2 linked regions of the uncultured Dysgonomonas sp. genome follow. The protein of the gene in region 1 interacts with the protein of each later gene in a pairwise test. Links are inferred from orthologs where the notes say so. Each region holds a gene or a part of one and is shown in the gene's direction. Other genes may lie near its edges. The genes, in order: QZL88_RS05510 and topA.

Evidence for each region.
Region 2: the proteins of QZL88_RS05510 (region 1) and topA interact in binary tests that used the Escherichia coli proteins (3 or more experiments, as listed by UniProt). The link is inferred for uncultured Dysgonomonas sp. from one-to-one orthologs.

What each region holds. Positions count from the first base shown.
Region 1 is NZ_LT599032.1:1,256,953-1,263,932, forward strand. The notes cover bases 3,812-6,616. They hold QZL88_RS05510 (YigZ family protein), read left to right. Parts: upstream 3,812-4,815; coding sequence 4,816-5,418; downstream 5,419-6,616. Other genes in these bases: QZL88_RS05505 (ATP-dependent Clp protease ATP-binding subunit), read right to left, coding at 3,812-4,039; QZL88_RS05515 (NADP-specific glutamate dehydrogenase), read right to left, coding at 5,565-6,616. In the rest of the region: QZL88_RS05495 (AAA domain-containing protein), read left to right, coding at 1-802; QZL88_RS05500 (hypothetical protein), read left to right, coding at 834-1,436; more of QZL88_RS05505, read right to left, coding at 1,511-3,811; more of QZL88_RS05515, read right to left, coding at 6,617-6,899.
Region 2 is NZ_LT599032.1:4,476,156-4,483,326, reverse strand. What follows is about bases 1,519-4,514. They hold topA (type I DNA topoisomerase), read left to right. Parts: upstream 1,519-1,847; coding sequence 1,848-4,181; downstream 4,182-4,514. Other genes in these bases: QZL88_RS18445 (sugar transferase), read left to right, coding at 4,226-4,514; QZL88_RS18455 (hypothetical protein), read left to right, coding at 1,519-1,550. In the rest of the region: more of QZL88_RS18455, read left to right, coding at 474-1,518; more of QZL88_RS18445, read left to right, coding at 4,515-5,605; QZL88_RS18440 (nitroreductase family protein), read left to right, coding at 5,618-6,166; QZL88_RS18435 (hypothetical protein), read left to right, coding at 6,170-6,508; QZL88_RS18430 (Rossmann-like and DUF2520 domain-containing protein), read left to right, coding at 6,508-7,171. UniProt on the Escherichia coli protein: Releases the supercoiling and torsional tension of DNA, which is introduced during the DNA replication and transcription, by transiently cleaving and rejoining one strand of the DNA duplex.

The sequences.
Region 1 (6,980 bases):
TCATAAACAATTGTCTACAATCACTTTGCAGGATGAAAACAAGTCGAAAGTAGAAGAGTCCGTATTAAATGACATTGAATTATCCGATTGCCGCGAATCCTTATTCGAGCGGCTGTTTCATGTCTGTCAAAAACAAGGCTGGACACATGCATATGATACCTTGACCTATCACGGACGGATGCATGAAGATATTGCGTCCCTTGTCAACACCAGCTTTTATGACAATATGCTACATGTAGCTACTGACAGGCAATACCAGCCTTTAATATATCAAACATACGACAGATCGGATAAATTGCAATCATTAATTGCGACAAAACGGACTGCATTTATCCCTGTCAGGCAAACAGACAATACAAACAATTCGGATAAGCTGAACAAACAGGAAGCAGATGTTGTTATCTCTTTAATAAAAGCAATACTTGAGATTTACAGACTTAACAACATGGCTTTTGACACCCGGAAGACCATAGGCATAATAACTCCCTACCGTAATCAAATCGCGCTGATAAAGCAGAAACTGGAAGAAACTGAAATTCCTGAGTTGAATGATATTATGGTAGATACCGTAGAGCGTTATCAGGGTAGTCAGCGGGATATCATCATTCTTTCGTTTTGTTTCAACAAGCCATACCAACTGAGATTCTTTAGTAATCTGAACCGCGAGCGTACTGTAGACCGCAAACTGAATGTAGCTCTTACCCGGGCTCGCGAGCAACTATTTATGATTGGGAATGATTATATCCTGAATCAGAACCCAATCTACAGGGAGATAGTAAATAAGTCGGTTATCAATCCATGATAACTACATTTTGTCTAAAAAAGAATAAGCAATGACCAATAAAATAAAAGAATTACGGAGAATAGTCCCGGTACCGATGCATGAAGCCTTGCAGCTATTGAAAGCAAATGACGGGGATGTCGAAAAATGCGTCTATCTGTTCAAAGCCAAATCCATCAAAGAGATATGCGAACAAACAGGCTGTGACGAACAAACTGCAGCTGAATACTACGAAGCTGAAAGATTCGATATCAACAGGGCTATATCTAATATTAAAGAAGCCATCTATGATAAAAACTATCAGCCAATCGATGGAGTCACTAAAGAGAGTATCGGCAATATCTTGCAATGGCTACGGGTAGTCGAAGCCGAAGATTTCGGTATATCCCTCGATTATCAACTGCTGGATAAGGCATTGCTGACACTGAGTCTTATTCCCTCATTAAATGATATTGCAGCCAAAGTAAAAGCAGCTAAAGCAGCCAAGGATTTGATATTTGAAGGCTATACGGATGCTGACAGCCTCGAAGACTTTGTCCGTCGTCACAAAAAGTTGGATGATGATCAGGATTTTATAGAAGCGAACCGGATTATCGGCCTTGGGATTATTGTAATCAAAGAGGAACTATTAAGGCATGTACGAAACCTCAACTAAAAGTCCTTAAGTTAAAATACAAAGAGGTGCTGACTTTTACAATCAGCACCTCTTTTATTATAATAATCTTACTATTAAGCTTGCGCAAGTTCATGAGCCACAGCTTTCAACTTATCCTTCTCTTTATCCACTTCGAAGGATATAGTACTGCCTTCCTTGGCTGCACCCGAGAGTATCAGTTCGGCGATTTCGTCCTCCACATAGTTTTGGATAGCACGTTTCAACGGACGGGCACCGAATTGAACATCATAACCCTTATCGGCTAGGAAGTCTTTGGCCTCCTGAGTCAGCTCGATCGTGTAACCTAGTTCAGCCATACGTTTATAGAATCCTTTCAGTTCTATATCGATGATCTTTTCTATCGAAGACTTATCCAGCTGGTCGAATGTGATGATATCATCCACACGGTTCAGGAACTCAGGCGAGAATGTCTTGTTCAATGCTTTCTGAAGTACACTTCTCGAATACTCGCGGTTAGCGGCCGATTGCTTATTAAATCCAATACCTCCACCAAAGTCTTTCAACTGGCGTGTACCAACGTTGGAAGTCATTATCAATATCGTATTCTTAAAGTCTATCTTACGTCCCATACTATCGGTCAAATGACCTTCGTCCATCACTTGCAGCAATATGTTATATACATCCGGGTGAGCTTTCTCTATTTCGTCCAGTAACACCACAGAGTATGGTTTGCGGCGTACTTTTTCACTCAACAAACCACCTTCTTCGTATCCTACATATCCCGGAGGTGCTCCGACCAAGCGTGATACATTAAATTTTTCCATATATTCGCTCATGTCAATACGGATAAGGGCATCGGCCGAGTCGAAGAGTTGTTCGGCAATCTTCTTTGCCAGATGAGTTTTCCCTACCCCTGTAGGCCCAAGGAACATAAACGAACCTATCGGACGATTAGGATCTTTCAGTCCTATGCGGTTACGCTGTATTGCTTTCACAATCTTGTTTACAGCTTCATCCTGTCCTACTACTGCAGTTTTCAGACTGTCTTGCATTCCTACAAGTTTAACTCCTTCCGACTCCCCAATACGTTGCACAGGTACTCCCGACATCATGGAAACCACTTCAGAGACCATCTCTGCATCTACAGTTTCCGGTTTTTCTTTCAATGAAGCTTTCCATTCAGCTTCTGCCGCATCCAGCTTAGCCATCAGCTGACGTTGTGTATCGCGAAAGCTGGCTGCCAGCTCATATTTCTGAGCCTTCACTGCTTCACCTTTTTGTTCCACAACATCTTTCAGTTCCTTTTCAATATTTTCTATCTCCTTAGGAACATGTATGTTTGCGATATGCATACGTGAACCAGCTTCGTCCAGGGCATCAATAGCCTTATCCGGGAAGTTACGGTCTGTAATATATCTGTCAGTCAATTTCACACAAGCTGCGAGCGCATCTTCCGTATATTTCACATTGTGATGCTCTTCGTACCGCTCTTTGATATTATGCAGTATCTGCAATGTTTCTTCAGCAGTAGTAGGATCTACCATTACTTTCTGGAAACGGCGCTCGAGCGCTCCGTCTTTCTCTATATTCTTGCGATACTCGTCAAGCGTAGTTGCACCGATACATTGTATCTCGCCACGGGCCAAAGCCGGTTTCAGCATATTGGCAGCATCCAGTGATCCGGTTGCCCCTCCTGCTCCAACGATAGTGTGTATCTCATCGATAAATAATATAATGTTCGGATTCTTCGACAATTCGTTAAGTATTGCTTTGATACGTTCTTCGAACTGTCCACGGTATTTAGTACCGGCAACCACCGAAGCCATATCAAGAGCAATTACCCGTTTGTCGAACAATACACGAGACACTTTCTTCTGAGTAATACGCAAAGCCAACCCTTCCACAATCGCAGATTTACCCACTCCGGGCTCACCTATCAGTATGGGATTGTTCTTCTTACGACGGCTCAGAATTTGCGCCAGACGTTCTATTTCTTTCTCACGGCCTACTATCGGATCCAGTCTGTTTTCCAATGCAGCCTTTGTCATGTCCATACCAAAATTATCCAGTACGGGCGTATCTGTTGCCTGACGAGGCTGTTGGGTGTTCACATTTGAGCTACCACCTACAGCTTCATCCTCATCGTCATCGTCATCTGTAAAATCGGCTCCCATACGGGGCGATTCCTTGCTGTTTTTATGTAATATATCACCCATGCTTTTGATATAGGTGAAAGCTCCGTTGTAATCCATATGATTTTCTTCCAGTAACATCGCCGTAACATTGTCGTGATCTTTCAGAATAGCAAGAAGTAAGTGTTCGGAGTCAGTTTCCTGACTTTTAGTCAAACGCGCTTCCAGTATGCTCATCTTCAAAATCTTTTCAGTGCTTTTACTTAATACGATCTCACTGTTTGGGTATGCATCCTCCTGTTGCTTTAATATGTTATTATCAATACTGTCTTTTAACTCAATTAGATCTATTCCGAAATCCTTCAATGCCTGTATGGCTAATCCTTCTCCGTTGCGGAGTATTCCAAGCATCAAATGTTCGGGCGCTAGATAATTCGTTTGCAGACGTCCGGCCTCCTCACGACTATAAGCCATGATTTTGCGAACTCTTGGTGAAAAATTATTTTCCATAACCGTCTTATTTGATGTTTTATGCAATTATGCGTATGTTACAAATATAAGATTTATTTCTAAAATGTATTTCAGATAAAATCTTAATAATCTAATTTATTATATTCAAACAAAAATGATGCCATAATGTTTACACCTGTTATACAAATCTAAACACAATATTTCAAATTGTAAAATGTTACAGTAAATATTTGACAATATGAACATTTAACTATTACAAAAATATTACAATAATGTTAAATAAATATTTTTAATTACTTTTTGTTTGATAATGTAAAAATAGTTCTATACTTTTGTAAAGTATTTTTCATGGTATTAGATTTATGGTTAGGAGTGAAGATTGGTTGTCGTGAGACAACCATTCCTATTTTATAGGGGTTTATACAGCCTGTACATCCATTTCTTTTTAGAAAAACTTTACAAAGTTGACACCTTTTACACCATTTTCCATCTTGTCATTTTTATTCTTCTTATAGAACAGGCCTCATTTCGGTCAGACCATTAAAGCTCATTCAATATCAACAAATTACCCCTGCAACAATATCCAAAAGGTAACAAAAGTTACAACTTTTATATACTTTTTCACTTGTTACCTTTTCCAAAAACTTGACAAACTTTACACTTTTCATAATATTCCTTTATCTGTCAATTTTTAAATATTGAATCTTTAAATCAAAAGCTTTCAAAGAGCTAAAAGCTATCAGCTGATAACCAATAGCCCAATATTATAGATAAAGTTTTCCATAAAAGATTCTGACATAAAAAGATTATCTTTGCTGACTATGGAAGATACTTTCAGAACAATCGTCAAAACATCCAAAGCAATATATACAGAGAAGCGAAGCAAGTTTATAGCCTACGCTATCCCTGTATTATCAGTCGATGATGCTAAAGCTGAAATAGAAAAACTACGAAAAGAATACTATGACGCGCGCCATGTATGCTGGGCATATATGTTGGGTGCCGACAGAAAAGACTTCCGGGCAAATGACGATGGAGAACCCTCAGGCACAGCAGGAAAGCCGATCCTCGGGCAAATAAACTCTAATGAGCTGACAAATATCCTTATTGCCGTAGTGCGCTATTTTGGTGGGATAAAACTAGGCACAAGCGGACTGATTGTAGCATACAGAGAAGCGGCAGCCGAAGCAATCATGGAAGCTGATATAATAGAAAAAACTGTAGATTGCCAAATCTCGTTCAGTTTTGAATACCCTTTTATGAACGATGTAATGAAAATAGTGAAAGATCTGGAACCAACCATTTTAAATCAGAGTTACGAAATGAATTGCCTGATGACCCTCGAAATACGTAAAGCTAAATTCGAAGAACTAAAAAACAGGCTTGAAAAAGTAGAGAGCCTGAAAATTACCGAATAAAATAACGGCCATCTCCTAAAAGACAGCCGCCAAACTTAAATATTTATTTAAAAATTCAAACAACTGAAAGGATTTTAAGATATATTTCAATCATACAGCTTTCAATCGTTATTATACTTACCTAGTTAATAAAAAGATCTGAGACCTTAGATTATTCCCTGAGCCATTACAGCTTTAGCAACTTTCATAAATCCGGCTACATTAGCACCTTTCACGTAGTTTACATAACCATCAGGCTCTGTACCGTATTTCACACAGTTCTCGTGAATATTAGCCATGATCCATTTCAGTTTGCTATCCACTTCTTCTTCCGACCAGCTAAGACGCTCAGAATTCTGAGTCATTTCCAGACCTGACACAGATACACCTCCGGCATTAGCAGCCTTACCCGGTGCATAAAGAATTTTCGCCTTTTGGAATACAGCAATAGCTTCCGGCGTCGATGGCATATTTGCACCCTCAGAAACAGCAACAATACCATTTGCTACAAGTTTTTGTGCATCTTCGCCACTAATCTCGTTCTGCGTTGCCGAAGGCAGTGCGATATCGCCTTCTTCGCCCCAAGGACGGGCACCTGCTACATATTTACACCCGTAAGTCTCGGCATATTCGCTGATACGTCCCCTGTAAAGCTCTTTCAACTCCTTCACATATTCCAGTTTCTCTGCCGTAATGCCATCCGGATCGTAAATATAACCACTCGAATCTGACAATGTTACAGGTATTGCACCCAGTTCTATCAGTTTTTCACAGGTATACTGCGCCACATTACCCGAACCGGACACAAGGCATCTCTTCCCACTTATATTTATATTTTTGGTTTTCAGCATTTCCAGAAGGAAATACACATTTCCATATCCTGTAGCTTCCGGACGAATCAAAGAACCTCCGAATGTAAGCCCTTTCCCCGTGAAAGTTCCTGTAAACTCACGAGCCAGCTTCTTATACATCCCGAACATATAACCTACTTCGCGACCGCCCACACCTATATCTCCGGCAGGAACATCCGTATCAGGACCTATATGACGCCACAATTCAGTCACAAAAGCCTGACAAAAGCGCATAACTTCGGCGCTCGACTTGCCTTTAGGGTTAAAATCGGAACCTCCTTTACCTCCACCCATAGGCAGTGTGGTAAGAGAATTTTTAAATGTTTGCTCAAATGCAAGGAATTTAAGTATCGAAGGATTCACTGATGCATGCAAACGGATACCACCCTTATACGGGCCAATAGCATTACTATGCTGCACGCGGTATCCCATGTTGGTATGCGTATTTCCTTTATCATCGACCCATGTTACACGAAACGAAAAAATACGGTCCGGAATACAGAGCCTCTCTATCAGGTTAGCTTTTTCAAATTCAGGATGCTTGTTGTACTCTTCTTCAATGGATTCTAATACCTCATGCACTGCCTGATGGTACTCAGGCTCGTTTGGGAATCGACGTTTTAAGTCCTCTAGTACTTGTTCTACTTTCATTTTAATTTACGGATTTTGATTTATGGATGCTACAAATATAGCAAAAAAATATCCATTTGTTAACTTTTGTTTCAAAAAAGC
Region 2 (7,171 bases), 3.2 Mb from region 1 along the record:
TAGAAAGAGAAACCGGATTTCCATAAATCAGAAATGAATTGTATAAAATTTAAGAAAACTAGATTTGTCTCAACAGAAAGAGAAGGTATTGTTTATTCTTGCTAAACTTTACCTTTATCAACTAACAAATTTAATTTACTCTTAATCCATACCCTGCATAAAAAGCCTGTTTGTATAGTCGGAATTCCGGCAGTTTGGATTCATTCAGTAGAATACCCCCTATGAATAGTTTTGAGATAAAGCCAATGGAGATATCAAAAACAGCAAAACCCATAACAATTGTTTCATACCCATATTTTAACGTCTGATATTACAAATGTAAATGCAAGAACACAAACTCAATGCTTCCTCTATGCTATTTAGTGTTACCGAGTGTTATAGTATAACAAATAAAAAAAATTAACAAATATTTTAACATTCAATTATAATCCCTATCTTTGACCATTGGTTCAGAACATTATATAGACACAAATATGCAAGATTCTTTTAAAAACAGGGTAACTAAATTCTGGAAATCCTTTTCAGAAGAAGAATACCAAATTAGGGAAATGATGGATAATAAAGTTGAAGGAGAGACTCTTCTCAATTTTGTGGATAGTATTTTACAAATTGCTTTTAATAAAGTTTATTTCGAAATGGGAATGAATAATGAAGGCAAGTATGAACTCATTTTAACGCCTGAAGGGGATCGTACCCGATTGATGCTGTTGTATTACTGGCTCCAATATGCACCGCAACATCTGCAGAAACATTGGAACTTTTATTCAACAAAACCAGCCCACGGCAAACCAGGTGCTATAATAGATATGTTCGATATCAGAATTGGAGAAGACGATATAATCATCTACCCTGAAATTGATAATGACAAAAGTAAAGTAAACATCGAATTGTATAGTCCTAAGTTGATGACATTGGATGAAAACAATCGTTATTCGATGTTCTTCATTTACCTCGATCAATTTATCGGAGAGTTGTACACAATGGAATACATTGGATATATTGACTTTGTAGAAGAAAAACAAAACAAAAAGTCTTCGACAATATCCGATCTCAAACCATTCATCGACAAAACTATTAAAGATCATGGCTGGCCAAAATTCGATAATCCCTGCGAAATATATAACGGTTACAGGATGGAGCCGACCGAAAGCGAGGACTGGAAACTACGTGAAGATATATTCTCGGGTTACACCTCATGTACTCCGATATTAAACGATTACTACAACGGGGAAAGCAAACGATCTGATGAAGCTGAAGAAAACGGAGTAGTGTTCGGTTTTCTCTTCTTCGAAAACATTAATATACCCCGCGAGAATGTTGTTAATTTCAGAGGTGAGATAGAAGATAAAATCGCAGCCGCTACCATTCCTTATGGTATAGCCAATAGTTTGGGAGGTGCTACAGGTTTTCATTTTTCATATATTGATTTCATTATATACGACTATGAAACCTTCATACCCATAGTGAGAGAAATATTATCCGGCTATAAACTTGAAGAAACCGGATTCTCTGATTTTTCAGCCGAAACTAAACCCCTTATATTTAATTGACTAAAAAAAATGCTCCGGGAATAAATTCACCGGAGCATTTTCATAAAAAAGAATTATCTATGTACTAAAATAGAAAGCAACTGTTACAGCATAAGAAAACAGAAAAAGTTAGAGATTGTTATCTTTTAGTTAAAATAAGCCTTCACTACTTAAATATTCAAGCCTTTGTCAGGGTTCAAAACTTTTTATTCTGCTTTTTAAAACAAAATCATTACTTTTGCGGTTCAATTAGAAAAAATAACTTTCTGAATAGGTATAATTTAATTCATCCTGATAATACAAGATAAGCCTTAATATATGCAAAAAAATTTAGTAATTGTTGAGTCTCCTGCTAAAGCCAAAACCATAGAAAAGTTTCTGGGCAAAGATTTTAAAGTTATGTCCAGTTATGGACATATCAGAGACCTGAAGAAAAAAGACTTGGGGATAGACTTGGAGAACGGCTATACACCTTTATACGAAGTTCCGGGAGACAAAAAGAAGGTGGTAGATGAACTAAAAAAGGCTGCAAAAGATGCCGATATAGTATGGCTGGCTTCCGATGAAGACCGGGAGGGAGAAGCTATATCCTGGCATTTATTCAAAACATTGAAGCTTGACGAAAAGAAAACAAAAAGAATCGCATTTCACGAAATAACCAAAGATGCAATTCTTCATGCGATAGAAAATCCCCGACAGATAGATATAAATCTTGTAGATGCGCAACAAGCGCGCCGGGTACTCGACCGCATCGTAGGTTTCGAATTGTCCCCTGTACTTTGGCGCAAAGTAAAGCCTGCTTTATCGGCAGGACGGGTGCAATCTGTCGCTGTAAGACTTATCGTAGAACGGGAACGTGAGATTCAGGCTTTTCAAAGTGAAGCATCTTATCGTGTTACGGCTGTTTTTGTAAAAAAAGAAAATGGATCAGAAACAGAAATAAAGACAGAATTAAGCAAACGCCTGAAAACAAAAAAAGAAGCGCTTGACTTTCTTGAGAAACTAAAAGAAGCCAGTTTTAAAGTAGAGGATGTAGAAACAAAACCGATGAAAAAATCACCGGCTGCACCTTTTACTACATCAACTTTACAGCAGGAGGCATCCCGCAAACTGGGTTTTCCGGTATCACTAACGATGATGGTAGCACAAAAACTATACGAATCCGGAAAGATTACTTACATGCGTACCGACTCGGTAAACCTATCGGGACTGGCTATCAATACTGCAAAAAATGAAATAGAATCCGTTTACGGAAAACAATATTCCAAAGTACGTCAATTCTCTACCAAAAGCAAAGGAGCACAAGAAGCCCATGAGGCTATTCGCCCCACATACATGTCGGAACATACTGTATCCGGTACGGCTCAGGAAAAAAAATTATACGACCTCATTTGGAAACGTACCATCGCATCTCAGATGGCAGATGCAGAATTGGAGAAAACAACTATTACAATAGGCATATCCAATAATAAAGAGTTTAAATTCACAGCTGTCGGCGAAGTTATCAAATTTGACGGATTCCTGCATGTATACCTTGAAGGAACAGACGATGAAAATATCGACAGTGAAAGCAGCCTGTTGCCTCCTGTAAAACCTCAGGAAGCAATGGATATGAAGGAGAGCATTGCTACTGAACGTTTCACGCAACGCCCCAGCCGCTACAGCGAGGCTTCGCTAGTTCGTAAATTGGAAGAACTTGGTATCGGACGCCCGTCTACATATGCACCGACTATCTCGACAATCCAGAACCGCGAGTATGTAGAAAAATCAAATATAGAAGGTACGGAGCGTCAATACAACATATTGACACTGAGAAAAGACAAAATAACAGATTCTGAAAAGACCGAGATAACAGGGACTGATAAAGGAAAATTGATCCCTACCGATACAGGCATGGTAGTCAATGACTTCCTTACAGAATACTTCCCAGACATACTGGACTATAATTTTACTGCAAATGTAGAAAAAGAGTTTGACCAGGTGGCTGAAGGAGAAGAAAACTGGACTAAGCTGATAGATAAGTTCTACAAGGTATTTCATCCTGTAGTAGAATCGGCTACCAATATGCAAACCGATCATAAAATTGGAGAGCGCATACTGGGTATCGATCCTAAATCGGGTCGCCAGGTTTCTGTAAAGATAGGCCGTTTTGGCCCTATGGCACAGATCGGTGTGCAGGAAGACACAGACAAACCTCTTTTCGCAGGATTACAGAAGACTCAGTCGATAGCCTCTATTACGCTCGAAGAAGCCTTGAAATTATTTGAACTTCCCCGTTCAATAGGAGAGTTCGAAGGTAAAGACGTTAGTGTAGGTACAGGCCGGTTTGGTCCATACATTAAGCATGATGGTAAGTTCATATCGCTACCTAAAGGCTATGATCCTTTCGAAGTAGATATTGAAATGGCAATTCCTCTGATTACCGACAAACGGAAAAAAGATGCGGAAAAGGTTATCAAGACCTTTGCAGAAGATGCCGACCTGCAAATACTGAATGGCCGTTACGGCCCTTATATAGCATATAAGAAAAGTAATTTCAAGATACCGAAAGGCACAGCACCTGAGAGTCTGGACTTTGAAGCATCAATGAAGATAGTAAACTCTACAGAAGAAAAAGCTACTAAGACTAAAGGAAAAGGGAAAAAGAAATAAGCGGTAATAACTCTGTTTGTTCTTAGATTATTAAAGCACATTGAATGAATAAGATCTTAGAAAAGATATTTGGGTATAGGGGATATAGAATTATAATTCCCCTGATAGATTTAGCTGTGATTTACGGCTCATACATCTTAGCCTTTTATCTGTTCAAAGATGCCCTGGATAATTTTACGCTCAACTACAATGCTTTTAAAGCGAGTATACCATTCATTATCATCAGCTATCTTATTCTAAGCCACATATTCGAACTCGACAAGCCTAAAGACTTTACTCTTTTTGGAGTTGGTTATACTGTTGTATTGGCTGTAGGATCACTTTTGTTTACAACAATGGCTATCAGTTTCTTTATCCGGGAATTTGCATTCCCCCGAAGTATCCTTTTGGCCGGGACCATCTTTCAGGTGGTAGTCATAACCTTTTGGCATTTATTTGCCAGCCGCATGTATTTCCGGGTAAACAAGGGAAAATCGGTACTGGTCATTGGTTATGAAAAATCTCAGGCCCTCGCCTATAAACTACTGGAATCGAGAGGAATGTGGTCTCAGATCAAGCATGTTTGTTCACCGGCATATCCTAAAGTGTACGAACTCATCGACGAATGTGATATTACATTCATTACAGAAGATGTAGAAGAATCGTTGAAACAAGAAATAATACTTTACTGTGTCGAAAACGACCATACAGTTCTCTATCAGCCAAAAAATCTGGAGATACTACAATTTAATGCCAACTTCCTGCAAATAGACGACTCTCCAGTATTAGATGTCAGGGAATTCGGTCTTTCGCAAGGAAGTGAAACGACTAAAAGAATCATTGATGTTCTGTTAGGGAGCATAGCACTCGTTATATTTTTCATCCCATTTGTATTTGTTTACCTGGCTCTAAAAATAGGAGGAGGCACGGCTTTTTATGTACAGGAAAGAATTACCCGAGACAATAAGGTATTCAAAATATACAAATTCAGGACGATGGTTGAGAATGCCGAAGCCATTTCCGGTCCTGTCTTAGCTCAGGATGTAGATAAACGTATCACCAGACTGGGACATATACTGAGAGCGACACGCCTGGACGAAATTCCTCAGATATTTAATATCCTTATCGGGGATATGAGTATTGTTGGGCCACGTCCCGAACGTCCGTTTTTTGTTGAACAGTTTTGCGAAGAAATGCCTGAATATAATCTCCGCCACAGAGTAAAGGCCGGATTGACAGGGTTGGCTCAGGTTCAGGGAAAATATAATACTTCCGTAAGGGACAAATTAAAATATGACTTGTTGTATATCAATGGTTATTCTCTGGCTCTAGACATAAAGTTAATCATGCAGACACTGAATATATTACTCCGTAGCAACAGTACGGAAGGAGTTAAAAGTGTAGAAGAACTTGGTGATGAGATAGAACGTCTTACCAGACACTAAATGTATACTCTTATGACTGATTTTCAACAATTAATAATAAGCCGGCGCAGCACTCGTAAATTTACGGACGAGCCGCTTAGCCCGGAACAGGTGGAAACAATAATGAAGGCCGCATTAATGTCCCCTGCTTCCAAAAGTGCCAATCCGTGGCAATTCCTTTTGGTAGAAGATAAGGAAATGCTGGATAAACTGTCGTATTGCAAAAAATCGAGTAGCAGACTGATTGCCGGATGCGCTTTGGCTATTGTTGTATTAGCCGATCCTCTGACCAGTGATGTCTGGATAGAAGACTCTTCTATAGCATCCATTATGATACAGTTACAAGCCGAAGACTTAGGCTTGGGTAGCTGCTGGGTACAAATACGCCAACGACATACGATGAGCGACACTCCATCTGATGAATATATCAGGGAACTATTCGATATCCCGTTACAACTTCAGGTCTTATCTGTAATAGCAATAGGACACAAAGCTCAGGAGCGTCCGCCATTCGATCAGGAAAAACTGCAATGGGAGAAGATACATATCGGTAAATTTAATATAGACCAATTAGCCGAATAAATTATGGCAACAAGTTCGAATAAAGCATCCAACGACCGCCTATCTTACGGAATAACCATCCTCATCTTCGGGGTATTATTCTTATTAGACAAGCTAGGGTTTCTCAGACAGATACCTTACGGGCAGAAACTTATTAGTGTCGGTGTATTCTTCCTTATAGGAGGAATCGTATTTCTGATTACACAACCCAAAAAGATCCTTGGCTGGATATTTCTGGGGATAGGCATCATACTCAATGCCGACTTGTTTTTCGGATGGCTAAGTGACTATTCCAATCTGATAGTACCACTAGGTCTGATCATAGCAGGTGTAGCAATGGTACTCACCGCAAAGAAAAACTGATGAAAGTCGTATTCATAGGTGCCGGAAATGTAGCAACCCATCTGGCTACAGAACTGTATAAAAAATCCTTTGATATTATACAAGTTTATAGCCGCACTTTGGAGTCTGCATTCGTCTTAGCTGAACAGGTACATGCTGTCCCTACTACAGACATCACTTCGGTAATCAATGATGCCGATTTGTATATCTTTTCGGTAAAAGATTCTGTACTGGATAGTATAGCTTCTCAATTACCAAACAACGATGGTACATGGATCCATACTGCAGGAAGCGTACCGATGGATATCTTCAGTAAATATACAGACAACTATGGAGTAATCTATCCATTCCAGACATTCAGTAAAGACAGAAATGTGGATTGGCATAATATTCCTGTTTTTGTAGAAGCATCCGATACAAAAAGTCTGAATATATTACATGCTATTGCCAGCCAACTATCCGGTAAAGTATCCGAACTATCATCCGAAGACAGGAAATATATACACCTGACCGGGGTATTTGCTTGTAACTTCACCAATCATATGTACGCTCTGTCCGAACTGTTCCTGAAGAAAGTAAACCTTCCCTTTGATGTAGCCTTACCACTTATAGATGAAACCGCATCAAAGGTACATTCATTAACTCCGGGTGAAGCACAAACCGGTCCCGCCATCCGCTACGACA